3 regions of the Kitasatospora sp. NPDC101235 genome follow, and region 2 is predicted to be linked to each of the others. Evidence: riboswitches for the same ligand, from Rfam matches in the RefSeq annotation. Region 2 holds a riboswitch; each other region holds the start of a gene.
What was found. Region 2 has a riboswitch for cobalamin ahead of ACIRRH_RS10485 (hypothetical protein). Riboswitches for the same ligand answer to the same signal wherever they lie in the genome.

Region 1: it holds a riboswitch for cobalamin, as region 2 does, so the genes downstream of both, ACIRRH_RS12430 (cobalamin biosynthesis protein) here and ACIRRH_RS10485 (hypothetical protein) in region 2, are expected to answer to the same signal.
Region 3: it holds a riboswitch for cobalamin, as region 2 does, so the genes downstream of both, ACIRRH_RS05045 (ribonucleoside-diphosphate reductase subunit alpha) here and ACIRRH_RS10485 (hypothetical protein) in region 2, are expected to answer to the same signal.

Annotation. Positions count from the first base shown of each region.
Region 1 covers NZ_JBIWNZ010000006.1:77,768-82,528, reverse strand. Annotated here, with positions in the region: gene ACIRRH_RS12435 (cobyric acid synthase) at 1-946, opposite strand, end outside; gene ACIRRH_RS12430 (cobalamin biosynthesis protein) at 943-1,935, opposite strand; cobalamin riboswitch at 2,043-2,176, opposite strand; gene ACIRRH_RS12425 (alpha/beta hydrolase family protein) at 2,707-3,813, shown strand; gene ACIRRH_RS12420 (hypothetical protein) at 4,469-4,761, shown strand, end outside.
Region 2 covers NZ_JBIWNZ010000004.1:374,558-379,318, forward strand. Annotated here, with positions in the region: gene ACIRRH_RS10475 (site-2 protease family protein) at 1-383, opposite strand, end outside; gene ACIRRH_RS10480 (GAP family protein) at 675-1,352, opposite strand; cobalamin riboswitch at 1,808-1,966, shown strand; gene ACIRRH_RS10485 (hypothetical protein) at 2,190-2,477, shown strand; partial or broken gene metE (5-methyltetrahydropteroyltriglutamate--homocysteine S-methyltransferase) at 2,372-3,406, shown strand; gene ACIRRH_RS10495 (amidohydrolase family protein) at 3,540-4,761, opposite strand, start outside.
Region 3 covers NZ_JBIWNZ010000002.1:357,232-361,992, forward strand. Annotated here, with positions in the region: gene ACIRRH_RS05045 (ribonucleoside-diphosphate reductase subunit alpha) at 1-2,074, opposite strand, end outside; cobalamin riboswitch at 2,242-2,400, opposite strand; gene ACIRRH_RS05050 (glycosyltransferase family 39 protein) at 2,447-4,126, opposite strand; gene ACIRRH_RS05055 (glycoside hydrolase family 26 protein) at 4,126-4,761, opposite strand, start outside.

The DNA of each region.
Region 1 (4,761 bases), on a different contig from region 2:
GCAGCCAGGCGAGGTCCGCGACGGTGGCCCGGGTGCCGGGCAGCACCACCAGGTCGGCGTCGGCCAGCTCCTCCGGCCTGGTCGCCCAGCGCACCAGCACGCCCGGCTCCTGCGCGAGCGCGTCCACGTCGGTGAAGTTGGACAGCCGCGGGAAGCGCACCACGGCCACCCGCAGCACGTCCGCGCCGAGCGGCCCGGGCCCGTCCGCCCGGTCCACCACCGTGGACAGGTCCAGCGAGTCCTCGGCGTCCAGCCAGAGCCCGGGCAGCATCGGCAGTGTGCCCAGCACCGGACGGCCGGTCAGCTCGTGCAGCATCTCCAGCCCGGGTGCCAGCAGCCGCGCGTCGCCACGGAACTTGTTGACGAACCAGCCCGCCACGTGCCGCTGGTCCTCCGCCGACAGCAGCGCCAGCGTCCCGTACATCGCCGCGAAGACTCCGCCGCGGTCGATGTCCCCGACCACCACCACGGGCAGTCCGGCGGCCGTGGCCAGGCCCATGTTGGCGATGTCGCGGTCGCGCAGGTTGATCTCGGCGGGCGAGCCCGCGCCCTCGCAGACCACCACGTCGTAGCGGCGGCGCAGGTCGGCCAGGCACTCCAGGGCGCGCTCCAGCAGAACGGGCTTGCGCTCGCGGTAGTCCAGCGCGCCCACCTCGGCCACCGGCCGGCCGAGCAGCACCACCTGGCTGCGGCCGTCCGCGCCGGGCTTGAGCAGCACCGGGTTCATCGCCGCCTCCGGCTCCACCCGGGCGGCCTGCGCCTGCATCGCCTGGGCGCGGCCGATCTCGGCGCCGTCGGCGGTGACGAAGGAGTTCAGCGACATGTTCTGCGCCTTGAACGGCGCGACCCGTACGCCCTGGCGGGCGAGCCAACGGCAGATCCCGGCCGTCACCACGCTCTTGCCCGCGTCCGAGGTCGTCCCCGCGACCAGCAGCGCGTTCGTCATGCCCATCCCCTCTTCCCCAGGAACGTCCGCAGCAGGACGTGCCCCGCGACCGTCGTACCCAGCGCCAGTGCGCCCACCCGCCGGGAGAGCGCGCAGGCCCGCTCGATGTCGTCCACCGTCACCGGCCGCAGCTCCGCGCCCAGGACCGGCCGGTGCTCGATCCGCTCGCCGTACCGCAGCGTCCCGCCCAGCCGTACGCCGACCGCGCCGGCGAACGCCGCCTCCGCCTGGCCCGCGTTCGGGCTCGGGTGCGCGGAGCCGTCGCGCCGCCAGACCCGCCAGGCCGTCCGGGGCTCGGGCGCGGCGGCCACCGTCAGCAGCGCCGTCAGCCGGGCGCCCGGCCAGCCCGCCAGGTCGTCCAGCCGGGCCGAGGCCCAGCCGAACCGGGCGTGGCGCGGCGAGCGGTGGCCCACCATGGCGTCCAGGGTGTTCACGGCGCGGAAGGCCAGCAGACCGGGGGTGCCGGCCAGGGCGCCCCAGGTCAGCGCGTTCACCACGGCGTCGGCGGTGTTCTCGGCCACCGACTCGACCACCGCCCGGGCGATCTGCTGCCCGTCCAGCGCGCTCGGATCCCGCCCGCACAGGTGCGGCAGCCGCTCCCGGGCGGCCGCGAGGTCGCCCGCGGCCAGCGAGCGGCCGATGGTGCGCGCCTCCCGGGTCAGCGAGGTGCCGCCGAGCACCGTCCAGGTCGCGGCCGCCGCCAGCGCCGCCCGGCCCAGCGGGCGTCGGCCCACCGTACGGTCCAGGGCGAGCGCGCCCGCCGCCACCGCGCCCACACACAGTGCCGTGTACCCGGCCCCGGCGCCGCGGTCGTCGCGCCACAGCCGCCGCTCCAGCCGGGTCGCGACGCTGCCGAAGACGGCGACCGGGTGGCCCCGGCGGGGGTCGGCGAAGCGGGCGTCGGCGGCGTAGCCCGCGACGGCGCCGAGCGCGAACGCGGCGGCGCGGGTCAGCGGGCGCGGAGGAGGAGAAGGTGCGGGCGGGGTCATCGGCGGCACGGCGGAAGGCAGCTCGGAGTCCGGCGGGGCGGGGCAGCCTGCATCGCGTGCGTGTCCTCACTCAGGGTCCGCGCCCTGGATCGACGTGACGGGGGCGAGAGTCTCCTGGCTTCCGGGTCGAACGCACCCCCGGAGCCTTCCAGCGGCCGTCGACGGCCCGCCGTGGCGATGTTCCGAGCGTGCTCCCCGGTGACAGTGGCGGGACCGCGCCGGACTTCCACCGGCTTCCTCTCCATGCCTCCGTTTGGCCCCAGGATCCCATCACGGGCCCGAACCGGGAGTCAACCGAGGTCACGGAGGGGTTGGTCACACGCGGGCGCCGCCGACTGACACCTTGTGGGATCGCCCGGTGCTGCACCGGCCCGGGGACGGGGCCTGTCCCTTGGATCCTTGCCGGGCCCGCGACGCGCCCCCGGCCGTCGTCGGCCGGGAGGCGCCCCCACCTCCGCCTGGCGATGCCCCACCCCGACGCCGCGGTCCGATCCGACAGAATCCGAGAGACAGGACCCGGGCCGCTTCGTGCGTTCGGCGGCTGGGGCCGCATCGCACGCCACGCCGACCGTTCGGTGGCACGCTCCGCAGAAGCCATCCGTCCGCCCCACCGTCGACTCCTTCACCGCCCGCTTCCGGCCTCATCCTCGGCACCGTCGGGTCGCTGCCGAGGTCACCCGGACGGCCTAGCCCGGTGGCCGGGCGGGCGGGGCGCCGGTGGACTGGTGCTCGAACACCGTCCGGTCCGTGACCAACAGAGCGGGGAGCGAAATGCGATGGGGAACCGCCGCCGTCGTGGCGGCCGCAGCGGTCGGGGCCGCCGTGCTGGTGATCGGCCGTCGGGCCTCCGAGCGGATGGTCCGTCCGGCGACCGTCGTCCAGGAGTCCGGTCCGCTCCTGGTCCACAGCCTCGCCCCCGGCCGGGTCACCTTCACCCGCGGCCCCGAGAGCCTGCGCCCCGGCCGCTGGGCGGTCGAGTGGGCGGACGGCGGGCACGCGGTCGTCGAGGAGGTCCTGCACAGCGACGAACGGGGCGTCACCCGCCGCCTGGTCCGCGCCGACCGGGGCACCCTCACCGCCGGCACCGAGGTCCGCCTCACTCCCCGGGTCCACCTCGGCGACCCCACCGAGGCGCTCGGCCTCGCCTTCGCCGACACCGTCGTCGAGGGCGAACTCGGCGCGCTGCCCGCCTGGCATCTCGACGGCAAACGCGGCACCTGGGTGATCCTGGTGCACGGCCCCGAAGCCGACCGCCGGCAGACCCTCCCGGTGCTCCCCGTGCTCGACCGGCTCGGCCTGCCCGCCCTCGCCGTCACGTACCGCGGCGACCAGGGTGCCCCCGCCTCCCCCGACGGGCTCAGCCACTTCGGCGAGACCGAGTGGCGAGACGTCGAGTCGGCGGTAGGGCTGGCGTTCGACAGCGGTGCGGGCGCGGTGATCCTCTACGGCTGGTCCCTCGGGGCGACCATGGTCCTCCGGACGGCGGCCCGCTCTGCCTGGTCGCACGCCGTCCGCGGGCTGATCCTCGACTCGCCCGTGCTCGACCTCCCGGCCTCTGCCCGCCGGGACGCCGCCCGGGCCGGCTTCCAGGGTGTCGCCGCCGAACTCGGCGCCCTCGCCGCCGAGGGCCGCACCGGCGTCGACCTCGCCGACTTCGGCCGCATAGCCGAGGGCACCGACCTGCGCGTGCCCACCCTCCTGCTGCACAGCCCCGAGGACCGGATATCCCCCTTCGGCAGCGCGGAGAAGCTGGCTGCCGCCCGCCGCGACGTGGTCAGCCTGCAGGCGTTCCCCGGCGCCGACCACGCCACCCTCTGGAACACCGCCCCCGACCACTACACCGAGATCCTCCGCCGCTGGCTCACGCCGCTGCTCTAGGCCCCCCCTGACCGTGCGGGCGGTTTCGGCCGGGCCCCATCCGGTTTTCCTGCGGGGAATCCGCCGTCCACGAATGAACGTTTCTGCCATTCCTCCGGGCATGCGCGAGAAGTCGGCCGGTCCGACTTCTCATGCAGCACGACCCCGCCACCCTGCCCGCCATCCGTCCGGATTCGGGCTGGACAGTCCCGCTGGAAGTCGGCGGAGCGGATTCCCCGCGTGAAAAGCCCCCTGCCGTCAGGGGCAACAATTGGACCGACCCCTTACCCCCGCCCGTACGCACGGTGATCGGGCGAGCATTCCCGGCGACCGGGGTGGCGCCGGTGGCATGGTCAGGTCACACGTTTCCGGCCAGGCGGTTTGCCGCTGTTGCCCGGTCTTGCGGAGGTGCCGCCACCGGTCGCCCGGTCGTACGGACAACCGGATGTGACAGAAGGCCGGTACAAGGGGAAGACTGCTCGACGTGACGTCTCGGAACCCGCGCGACCGTGATGCCCCGCTCCCGCCGACGATCGGTACCGGTGCGACGGTGACCCGTCTCCCCGGAACGGCCCACCGGCCCGCCGGTGGCAGGCCGGGCGGGGCGGGTGTCCCCCGTAACGGAGTACCCCGGCGACGAGGGCCCGCTCCGGCTCCCGGGCGGGGCCGGGTTCCCGTGCCGGAGGGCTTCCCGGCACCCGCCGAGCTGGCGCCGCTGGCCCGACGGATGCTGGTGGACGCCGTCCGGGTCGCCCGCTGGGCCGGCGAGCTGGCCGAGGTCGACAAGCGCGGTGAGCTGCTCCCGGAGGACGCCCGCGCGGCGGGCCGGGCACTGGCCATGACGGTCGGCGCCGCCGCCAAGGCGTGGGGGCAGGCGTTGCTGGTGGGCCTGGTGGAGGCCCGTGACGGCGGAGCCGGCCCCGGCTGGCGGCTGCACGCCTGGGAGCACGACGACGAGGCCGTGGTGCG
Region 2 (4,761 bases):
AGTCCGGCGCCCAGGAAGACGCCGCCGAGGACCAGGCTGGTGAGCGGCCCGATCCCGGCGACGGCGAACTGGCGGCCGGGGCTCGGAGCCCGGCCCATCCGGGTGACGCCGCCCAACGCGAAGACCGTCATGTCGTCCACCCGGATCCCGGCCCGCCGCGCGGTGACGGCGTGGGCCGTCTCGTGCAGGAGCAGGCTCACGGTGAGCAGCAGCGCCCCGACCAGGCCGGCGAGGCCGTAGGTGGTGCCGGAGCGGCCGGGAACCAACGCGGGGAGGGTCTGCCCGGCGAGACTGATGCCGAAGAAGAGGACCAGGACGGGGGCGCTCCAGTGGATCCGCAGCGGTATGCCGAGGATCCTCCCCAGCGATGCGGACCCGCGCATCCCGACACCTCCTCCGGGTCGCTGCCGGCCGGTCCCGTGCTCTGCCCGCGCGGCCGGGCCGGAGCCGCCTCGTCCCGGGTGTGGCGACGGGGGCTCCGCGGTCCTCGTCGTCATCGAGGTGCCGGTCGCTGCTTCCATCGTGCGCTCAGGGGGACCGTCCGTCATGGTCCGATGGGCCCACTCCGCGCCGGCGATGAAACCTTTGCCGATGGGCCGGTCGTTCGGGCCCCGTCGGCTCCCGGTCGGGTGGACGAGGCCGGTCCGTTCCACCGGCTCGGAGCGCACGGCCTGTCAGGAGACGAGGACGGCGATGCCGTCTCCGAGCAGCTTCAGCCCGAGAACGAAGAACAGGACGGCCATCACGGCGACGTTGTGCTGGGCTGCCCACTCCTTCCAGCCGCCGAGCACGGTCTTGGCCCGCTCCCCGCCGAGGAGAAAGACCGCCAGCGGGGCCAGCAGGCCGAGGGTGGCGATCACGACGAAGATCGCCAACGATGCGATCTGCTGCCCGACCGGCAGTCCTGCTGAGCCGATCGTGGCGCCCGCGGCGATGGTCAGCGGTGCGTTCTTGGCGTTGAGCGCGGAGAAGGCCAGTCCGAGTGCGAAAACCTTGACCGGCGCGAGGCGGTCGATCGCGCCCATCCACTTCGGCAGCTGGGCCTGCGAGGGATCCCTCGGGCGTCGGCGCCACTGCCGGGCACCGAAGAGGACGAGGAACACGCCCAGAGCGAGCTTGAGCGCTCCCACCCAGGTAGCCGGGTGCTCGTGGGCGGAGGCGCCTGCCGGGGAAGCGATCGCCAGCATCACCGCGCCCAGTGCCGCGAGTCCGAGGATCCAGCCGACGGTGAAGAGGACACCGTTGAGACGTCCTCGGGGCGTGGCGAGTATGAGGATGACGGCGATGACCGGGAGCGGACTGATGGCGACGGCCGCCGCGAAACCCAGCACGTCACCGAGAACTGCGCCCATGGTTGCCTCCGGATGGCGATCCGGTGGAACGGGCTCAGGGGAAGCGGGTGATCCGACCGTCCGTGCGATGCAACGGGTTGTTCTGTGATCGGCTGCGCCGTTGTCCTCACGGCTGTGCGGAAGCGGCCGCCCGGAATGGCGACGGCGGCACACTCGGCACGTCCCACCGCTTCCATCGTCCTGCGCCTGGCCGGATCTGTCCTCGGGAGCTTCTCGGAACGTCATCGCCCCTGGCGGAGGCAACGTGAAGTGATCGGATGGACACGGCGCCGCCTGTAGAACCTGCCCGGCTTCGTGGTCACCCGCAGTGGTGAGTGCTTCTCGCCGGGGCAGCCGATGAAGTTGCCGCCGTCTCATCATGCGGACGCGTTCCGTGATTCCCGCGCCAGACCCGGTGGTGTGCCTCTAGGCTGGCCGGGCAGCTGGTTCGCCCTGTCCGCCAGACAGGGCGTCGCAAGAGGGAACCCGGTGGGAATCCGGGACTGCCCCGCAGCGGTGAGTGGGAACGACCGCCGTCATACGCACTGGACCCGGGTCGGGTCCGGGAAGCGACGGCCAGTAGGTGTCCGTCCTGGTTTCGGCCGGGGTGGGTGTGCCCGCGAGTCCGAAGACCTGCCCGTTGCCCGCCCGCGGACCATCCGCGCGCGGATATCCGGTGACCTCGAGGGCGGGTCGGCGACCACACCAGGCGGATCAGGCACGCGTGTCCACGGCGGCCGCCGTCCGGTTCGTCATCCCTTTCGCGCTCTCGTCCCGTCCCCGGGTACTTGAGGAGACAGACTCGCGAAGGAGAGTCCCTTGACCACGAAGTCCGCAGCCGCGGCAAGCGTCGCCACCGTGCACGGCTACCCCCGCCAGGGCCGGGGCCGGGAGCTCAAGAAGGCGATCGAGGGGTACTGGAAGGGCGCCGTCACCGCTGAGGTGCTGCTGGCCACGGCCGCAGACCTGCGCCGCGGGAACTGGCAGCAGCTCGCCGACTCCGGCATTGAGGAGGTCCCGACCGGTGACTTCTCGCTCTACGACCACGTGCTGGACACCACCGTCGCCGTCGGTGCGATCCCGGCCCGCCACCGGGACGCTCCTTCCCGCAGACCACCGAACTGCGCGTCGCCCGCGCCGACCTGACCGCGGGCCGCATCGACGACGCCGCGTACCGGGAGCGGATGGAGGCCGAGGTCCGCGAGGTCATCGCGTACCAGGAGAAGGCCGGACTGGACGTCCTGGTGCACGGCGAGCCCGAGCGCAACGACATGGTCCAGTACTTCGCCGAGCAGCTCACCGGCTACCTGGCCACCCGGCACGGCTGGGTGCAGTCCTACGGCACCCGCTACGTGCGCCCGCCGGTCCTCGCCGGGGACATCTCCCGCCCGCACCCGATGACCGTCGACTGGTTCCGCTACGCCCAGGGCCTGACCGGCCGTCCGGTCAAGGGCATGCTCACCGGCCCGGTCACCATGCTCGCCTGGTCCTTCGTCCGCGACGACCAGCCGCTCGCCGACACCGCCCGCCAGGTCGCCCTCGCCCTGCGCGACGAGGTCACCGACCTGGAGGCCGCGGGTGCGGCCGTCGTCCAGGTCGACGAGCCGGCCCTGCGCGAGACCCTGCCACTGCGGGCCGCCGAGCGCCCGGCCTACCTGGGCTGGGCCACCGAGTCCTTCCGCCTGGCCACCTCCGGCGTCCGCGTGGACACCCAGATCCACACCCACATGTGCTACGCCGAGTTCGGCGCGATCATGACGGCGATCGACGACCTGGACGCGGACGTCATCTCCCTGGAGGCCACCCGCTCCCACATGGAGGTCGCCGGCGAACTGGCCGAGGCCGGCTACCCGCGCGAGGTCGGCCCGGGCGTCTGGGACATCCACTCCCCGCGCGTGCCGAGCACCGAGGAGGCCGTGGAACTGCTGCGCGCCGGCCTCGCGGCCATCCCGGCCGAGCGGCTGTGGGTCAACCCCGACTGCGGCCTGAAGACCCGCGGCTGGACCGAGACCCGTGCCTCCCTGGACAGCCTGGTCGCCGCCGCCCGCCGCCTGCGCGAGGAACTCGCCGGCTGACGCACCCGTCGGGACGGACGACCGGCGGGCACGGTGGTACGCACCGTGCCCGCCCCTCGTCGAGGATCTCGCCGTGGAGATCGGCCGCCGTCGTGACAGAGGGGGTCGCAGACGAGCAGGAGGCCGGCTCGGGTCAGCCGAGCTCGTTCTTGTGGACGACGCCGTCCTTGACGATGAGGCGCAGATTGCGTTCGGGATCGGCGAGGACGGACAGGTCGGTGGTCGGGTCGCCGTCGACGACGAGGAGGTCGGCCCATGCTCCCGGCGCGATGACCCCGAGCGGCGCCGCACGGTAGGGGTCGCGACGGCCGGACAGGCGGAAGAGTTCGGCGTTGCCGGAGGTGGCCGCCTTCAGGGCCTCGACCGGGCTGAGGTAGGTGGCGAGGCGGACGAGCATCTCGTTCTGCCGGTGGGCCTTCCCCGGGGCGAGTACCAGGTCAGTGCCGAAGGCGAGCCGCACGCCGTGGTTCACCGCCCAGCCGATGGTGCGGGCGACGCCTTCGCAGACCTCGCCGTTCTTGCGGCCGCTGTCCGCGGATGCGTAGTGGTGGTCGTCGACCTCGAACGGCTGGGTGCTGAGCCACACGTCCTTCTCCGCGAGGTAGCGGATGGTGTCCTCGTCGGCGAGGTGCCCGTGCTCGATGCAGCGCACCCCGGCCTCCACCGCGCGGCGGATGCCTTCGGAGGTGTAGACGTGCACCGTCACGTAGGTGCCCCAGTCGGAGGCCGCGTCGACGGCGGCCTCCAGTTCCGCCGTGGTGAACTGCAGCACGTCGAGCGGGTCGAACTCGGAGATGACGCCGCCGCCGGCCATCAGCTTGATCTGCGTGGCGCCCTTCTTCAGCTGCTCGCGCACCGCCGCGAGGACCCGCTCCGGACCGTCGGCCACCCGCGTGAACCCGATCTGTTCGGTTCGGGCCTGCGGCCCGCCCAGGGCGGTCGGGGCGTCGTAGACCGTCCCGAAGTCGCCGTGGCCGGCGGTCTGGGAAATGGCGGCCTGGCTCGGGTAGATCCGTGGGCCCGGGAACAGCCCGCGGTCCAGTGCCCGCCGCAGCGGCTCGGTGTCGCCGGCCATGTCCCGCACCGTGGTGAAGCCGCGCATCAGCATGTCGCGGGCCGCGGCCAGGGCCTGGTAGTAGACGGTGCCGGTCGGTGCGAGCTTCAGCTCCGCCATGGTGCCGCCGATCACGAACAGGTGGACGTGCGCGTCGGTGAGGCCCGGGATGAGCGTGCGGCCTCCGCCGTCGAGCACCGTCGCCCCGTGGGGTGCACTGCGCGGGAGGGGGCGGCCCAGCACCACCTCCGCGATTCTGTCCCGTTCGACCCGGACGTGCCCCGGTACCGATTCCTCTCCG
Region 3 (4,761 bases), on a different contig from region 2:
CGGACCCGTTGGCGTCGCGCAGGGCGTCGCGGGTCTGCTGGTCCCAGACGCCGAGCTCCTTGAGCTCGCGCACCAGGTACGGGTTGACCTGGAGGAACTCGCCGGAGAGCGTCTCGCGCTTGAACAGGTTGGACACCTGCGGCTCGATGCACTCGTACACGCCGGCGATGGACGCGATGGTCGCGGTCGGCGCGATGGCCAGCAGCAGCGAGTTGCGCAGGCCGGTCTCGGCGATCCGGGCGCGCAGCGCCGTCCAGCGGTCGGCCCACTGCGGGGCGGCCGTCGGGCTGTGCTTGTCTCCAAAGAAGTGGTCGATGTGCAGCTCGCCGCGGGCGGCACGGGTCTCGCCGTACGCCTCGTGGCGGCCGAGCTGCTCGGCCAGGTCGGCGGAGCGCTCGTACGCGGTGAGCATGATGCGCTCGGCGATCAGCGTGGACAGCTGCTTCGCCTCGGCGGAGTCGAAGTCGAGCCGCAGCTTGAAGAAGACGTCCTGGAGGCCCATCACGCCCAGGCCGACCGGCCGCCAGCGGGAGTTGGACGTCCCGGCCTCGGTGGTCGGGTAGAAGTTGATGTCCACCACGCGGTCGAGGAAGGTGACGGCGGTGCGCACGGTGGCGTCCAGCCGCTCCCAGTCCATGGCGCCGAGCAGGTCGTCGGCGGAGGCGCCGGCGGCCACGTGGGCGCCGAGGTTGACCGAGCCCAGGTTGCAGACGGCGGTCTCGGAGTCGTCCGTGACCTCCAGGATCTCCGTGCACAGGTTGGAGGAGTGCACGGTGCGGCCCGGCAGCGCGGTCTGGTTGGCGGCGCGGTTGGAGGCGTCCTTGAAGGTCATCCAGCCGTTGCCGGTCTGCGCGAGGGTGCGCATCATGCGGGCGTACAGGGTCTGCGCCGGGATGGTGCGGACGGCCTTGCCGGCCAGCTCGGCCTTGCGGTACGCCTCGTCGAAGTCGGCGCCCCACAGGTCGACCAGCTCCGGCACGTCGGCCGGGGAGAACAGCGACCAGTCCTCGTTGGCGTTGACCCGGCGCATGAACTCGTCCGGGATCCAGTGCGCCAGGTTGAGGTTGTGGGTGCGGCGCGCTTCCTCGCCGGTGTTGTCGCGGAGCTCCAGGAACTCCTCGATGTCGGCGTGCCAGGTCTCCAGGTAGACGCAGGCCGCGCCCTTGCGGCGGCCGCCCTGGTTGACGGCGGCGACGGAGGAGTCGAGGGTGCGCAGGAACGGCACGATGCCGTTGGACTTGCCGTTGGTGCCGCGGATCAGGCTGCCGCGCGAGCGGATGCGCGAGTAGGACAGGCCGATGCCGCCGGCGTGCTTGGACAGCCGGGCGATCTGCGCGTAGCGGCTGTAGATCGAGTCCAGGTTGTCCAGCGGGGAGTCGAGCAGGTAGCAGCTCGACATCTGCGGGTGGCGGGTGCCGGAGTTGAAGAGCGTCGGCGAGGAGGTCAGGTACTCCAGGCGGCTCATCAGGCCGTACAGCTCGGCCACCTCGCGCACCGACTGCTCGCTGTCGCCGACCGCCAGGCCACAGGCGACGCGGAGCAGGAAGTGCTGCGGGGTCTCGATCACCTTGCGGGTGATCGGGTGGCGCAGCAGGTAGCGGGACTGCACGGTGCGCAGGCCGAAGTACTCGAAGCGGTCGTCGCCCGCGGCGTCGATCAGCCCGTCCAGGGCGGCGGCGTGCTTGGCGACGAAGGCCGCGGTGGTGTCGCCGATCAGGCCCTCGGCGTGGCCGACGGCGATCGAGGCGGAGAAGGACACCGAGCCCTGGCTGGTCGCCTCGTCGACGATCTCCAGCGCGAGCAGGCGGGCGGCCAGCTTCGAGTACTGGGGGTCCTCGGCGATCATCGACGCGGCGGCGTCCACGGCCAGCCCGCGCAGCTCGGCGAAGTCCGAGCCGGCGTGGCGGCCGCGCAGCGCGGCGGCGGCGACATGGCCGGGGTCCACCTCGGTGAGGTCGGTGCTGCGGTCGGTGAGCAGCCGCAGCAGGGCGCCGCCGGGGTCGGAGACCGTCGGGTCGGTGAAGGCGGTACCGGAGCCCTGGGCGGGCAGGGTGGCTGAGGCGGCGATGGTCAAGGCGCTCTCTCCTGGCGGCGATCGGCGGCGGTGATCGGGGGCACCGGGCCGATCTGGGCAGGGGAGCACGGCGCGAACGCAGACGGCGTCGCGCGACGGTGACTCCCCGGCCCGCCCGCGAGGCCCGGAGGGGTACTGCTGGTGCCGGCGCGGCCTCTGCGGGAGGGCCGTGGCGCACGCTGTCCGGCAGGTAATCGGACTCGCGGGACGGCTGCTGGAGCCGCCCGCACACCGCTGCGGGGCAGTCCCGGATTCGCACCGGGTTCCCCTGCATCGACAGCAGGAGTGAGCATACATGTAGTGCCGCCGGACTGCGGCGGCACCATATGTTGTGCCTGTCGTGTCGCAGATGTGCGTGAGCCGGGCGGCCGGTCAGTGCTTGAGATAGACCTTGTACGTACTCGAATCGCCGGTCGGCGACGTGAATTGGGCGACCAGCCGGTAGTGCCCGGCGGCGGTCAGGGCCTCGCTCAGGGCCCGGTCGGTGGCCCTCGGCGCGGTGCTGTCGAGGACGACCATCGTGAACCAGCCGTCCCGGATCGCGGCCGCGCTGCCGTCGTCGCCGTGGTGCTGGACCCCGGCCCCGTCGCGGTACTCCGTGCCGGTGCGCGCGGAGACCCACTGCTCGGGCTTGGAGACGCTGCCGAGGTAGTACTCGGCGAGTCCGTCGACCTCGGTGAGGTAGCGGCCCTGGGGCTGCGTGTGGGCCCGCAGGACGGCCAGCAGACGGCCGGAGTCGGGCCCGTTCTGGTAGCGCAGGGCGGATTGCTCCAGGCCGAGGGCGAGCAGGGCGACCCAGACCAGGATGCCGAGCTGGGGATGGCGGAAGTGGGCACCGACCAGCCGGGTCAGGCCGACCCCGGCGAGCGGGGCGGCGAGCAGCATGCCGTAGCCGAGGTGGCGGAACAGCGCGCCGGAGGTGCCGGTCCACAGGTGGGCGGCGGGGATCAGCAGGGCGGTGACGGTCAGGGTGGCCCCGAACAGGGCACGCTGGCTCCGGGAGGTGGGGACGGCGTCCTTCTCCGTCGCGTTGTGCTCGTTCATCTGTTCGCGGCGCGCGTAGGCGATGGTGCCGGCCACCGCGAGGACGGTGAACAGACCGGCCCACTGGAGCGTGCCGAGCAGGATCGAGCCGGCAGAGCCGCGGGCGTTGCCCTGCGAGGGCGACCACCCGGCGACCTTGCCCAGGGTGCCGAACGGGAGCAGCAGGACGAGGGTGCCGAGGGCCGTCAGCAGCGCGCGCACGGCGGCCGGCCCGGCCCGGTGGTACGGCCGGGCGCAGGCGAAAGCGAGGGCGACCAGCGCGGGCACGGCGAAGGCCGCGGAGTAGGCCACGGCGCAGGCCAGTGCCGTGGGTGGGGCGGCGAGCAGGGCCAGGGCCGGATGGCGGCGGGCGGTGAACACCGTGGTCCAGGCGGCGAGGGCGACCAGTAGTACGGCGAGGGACTCGGGCGCGGCGTAGAAACCGACCACGACGGTGGACTGGAGGACGGCGTACACGGCTATGGCGCAGATGGCGACCCGCTCGTTGAACAGCCGCCTGGTCAGCGAGTACAGCAGCACCGTGGTGAGCAGCGCGAAGCCGAGGCTGAGCAGCCGGGTGCCCCAGATGCCGTTGGCGTCGGCGGCGGCGCCGGCCAGCGGCGGGTAGAGCCAGGGCGAGCCGTGCACCCGGTCGACCAGGTCGGTGGTGACCGGGGTGCCGTGCAGAAGGTGGGCCAGCTGCTGGCGCCCGGAGACCATGGCGGCGGCCTCGTCGGGGTGCGCGGCGGCCAGCAGGCGCAGCGAGAGCGCGGCCTGGACGGTCAGGACGGCGCCCAGCAGGCCGCGGGCGATCCAGCGGCGGCGGGGGCTGGGGCCCGGGTCCCAGCCGATCGCGGGAACCTGCGGGATGGTGTACGGGGCCAGCTCGACGGCGTCGGGGTTGTCCACCGCCACGGCCGTGCGGGGCTCGGCGTGGTCAGGGTCCGGTTCGGCGGTCGGGCCGTGGGCGGGGCGGCCTTGGGCGGAGCGGCCGTGCGGGACGGGAGGGAAGTCGGATTCAGTGCTCATCAGGGGTTCCGGATGTCGAAGCCGTAACGGGGGTCGGACACGCGCTGCTTGAACGCGGCGAGGGTGTCCGGGACGGCCTCGACCCGCCAGTCCGCCCGCTTGACGATGTTGAACCAGACGAAGCCGACGATGTCGTCGTGCGCCTCCAGCCCGGAGAACAGCTGGTCGATGTCCGCGTGCTGGCGCTTGCCCTGCTCGGAGGCGGTCTCGCTGATGAAGAACGGCTTGTTGGAGAAGGTGCGGATCTCGGCCATGGTCGGCCCGTAGAGGGCGTCGAAGGTCTTCGGCCCGGTGCGGGTGAAGTAGCCGGTCATGCCGGCCCAGTCGACGTAGGTGTCGCCGGGGTAGTACGGCGCCAGGCGGGTGTTGGGCGCGGGGTCGGTGATGTTGGGACTCCAGACCCAGATCACGTTCGTGGCGCCGGCCTGGTCGAAGAGGTCGTGGACGTGGCGCCAGGTGGCCACGAAGTCCTGGGGGGTGGCGGCCTGACGGCCCCACGGGTACCAGTCGCCGTTCATCTCGTGGGCGATGCTGATGGCGATCGGCAGGTTGAGCTTGGCGACGGCCTTGGCGACGCCGCGCACGTAGTCGTCGGTGTCGCCGGCCGCGATCGAGGCGAGCGAGCGGTCGTGCGG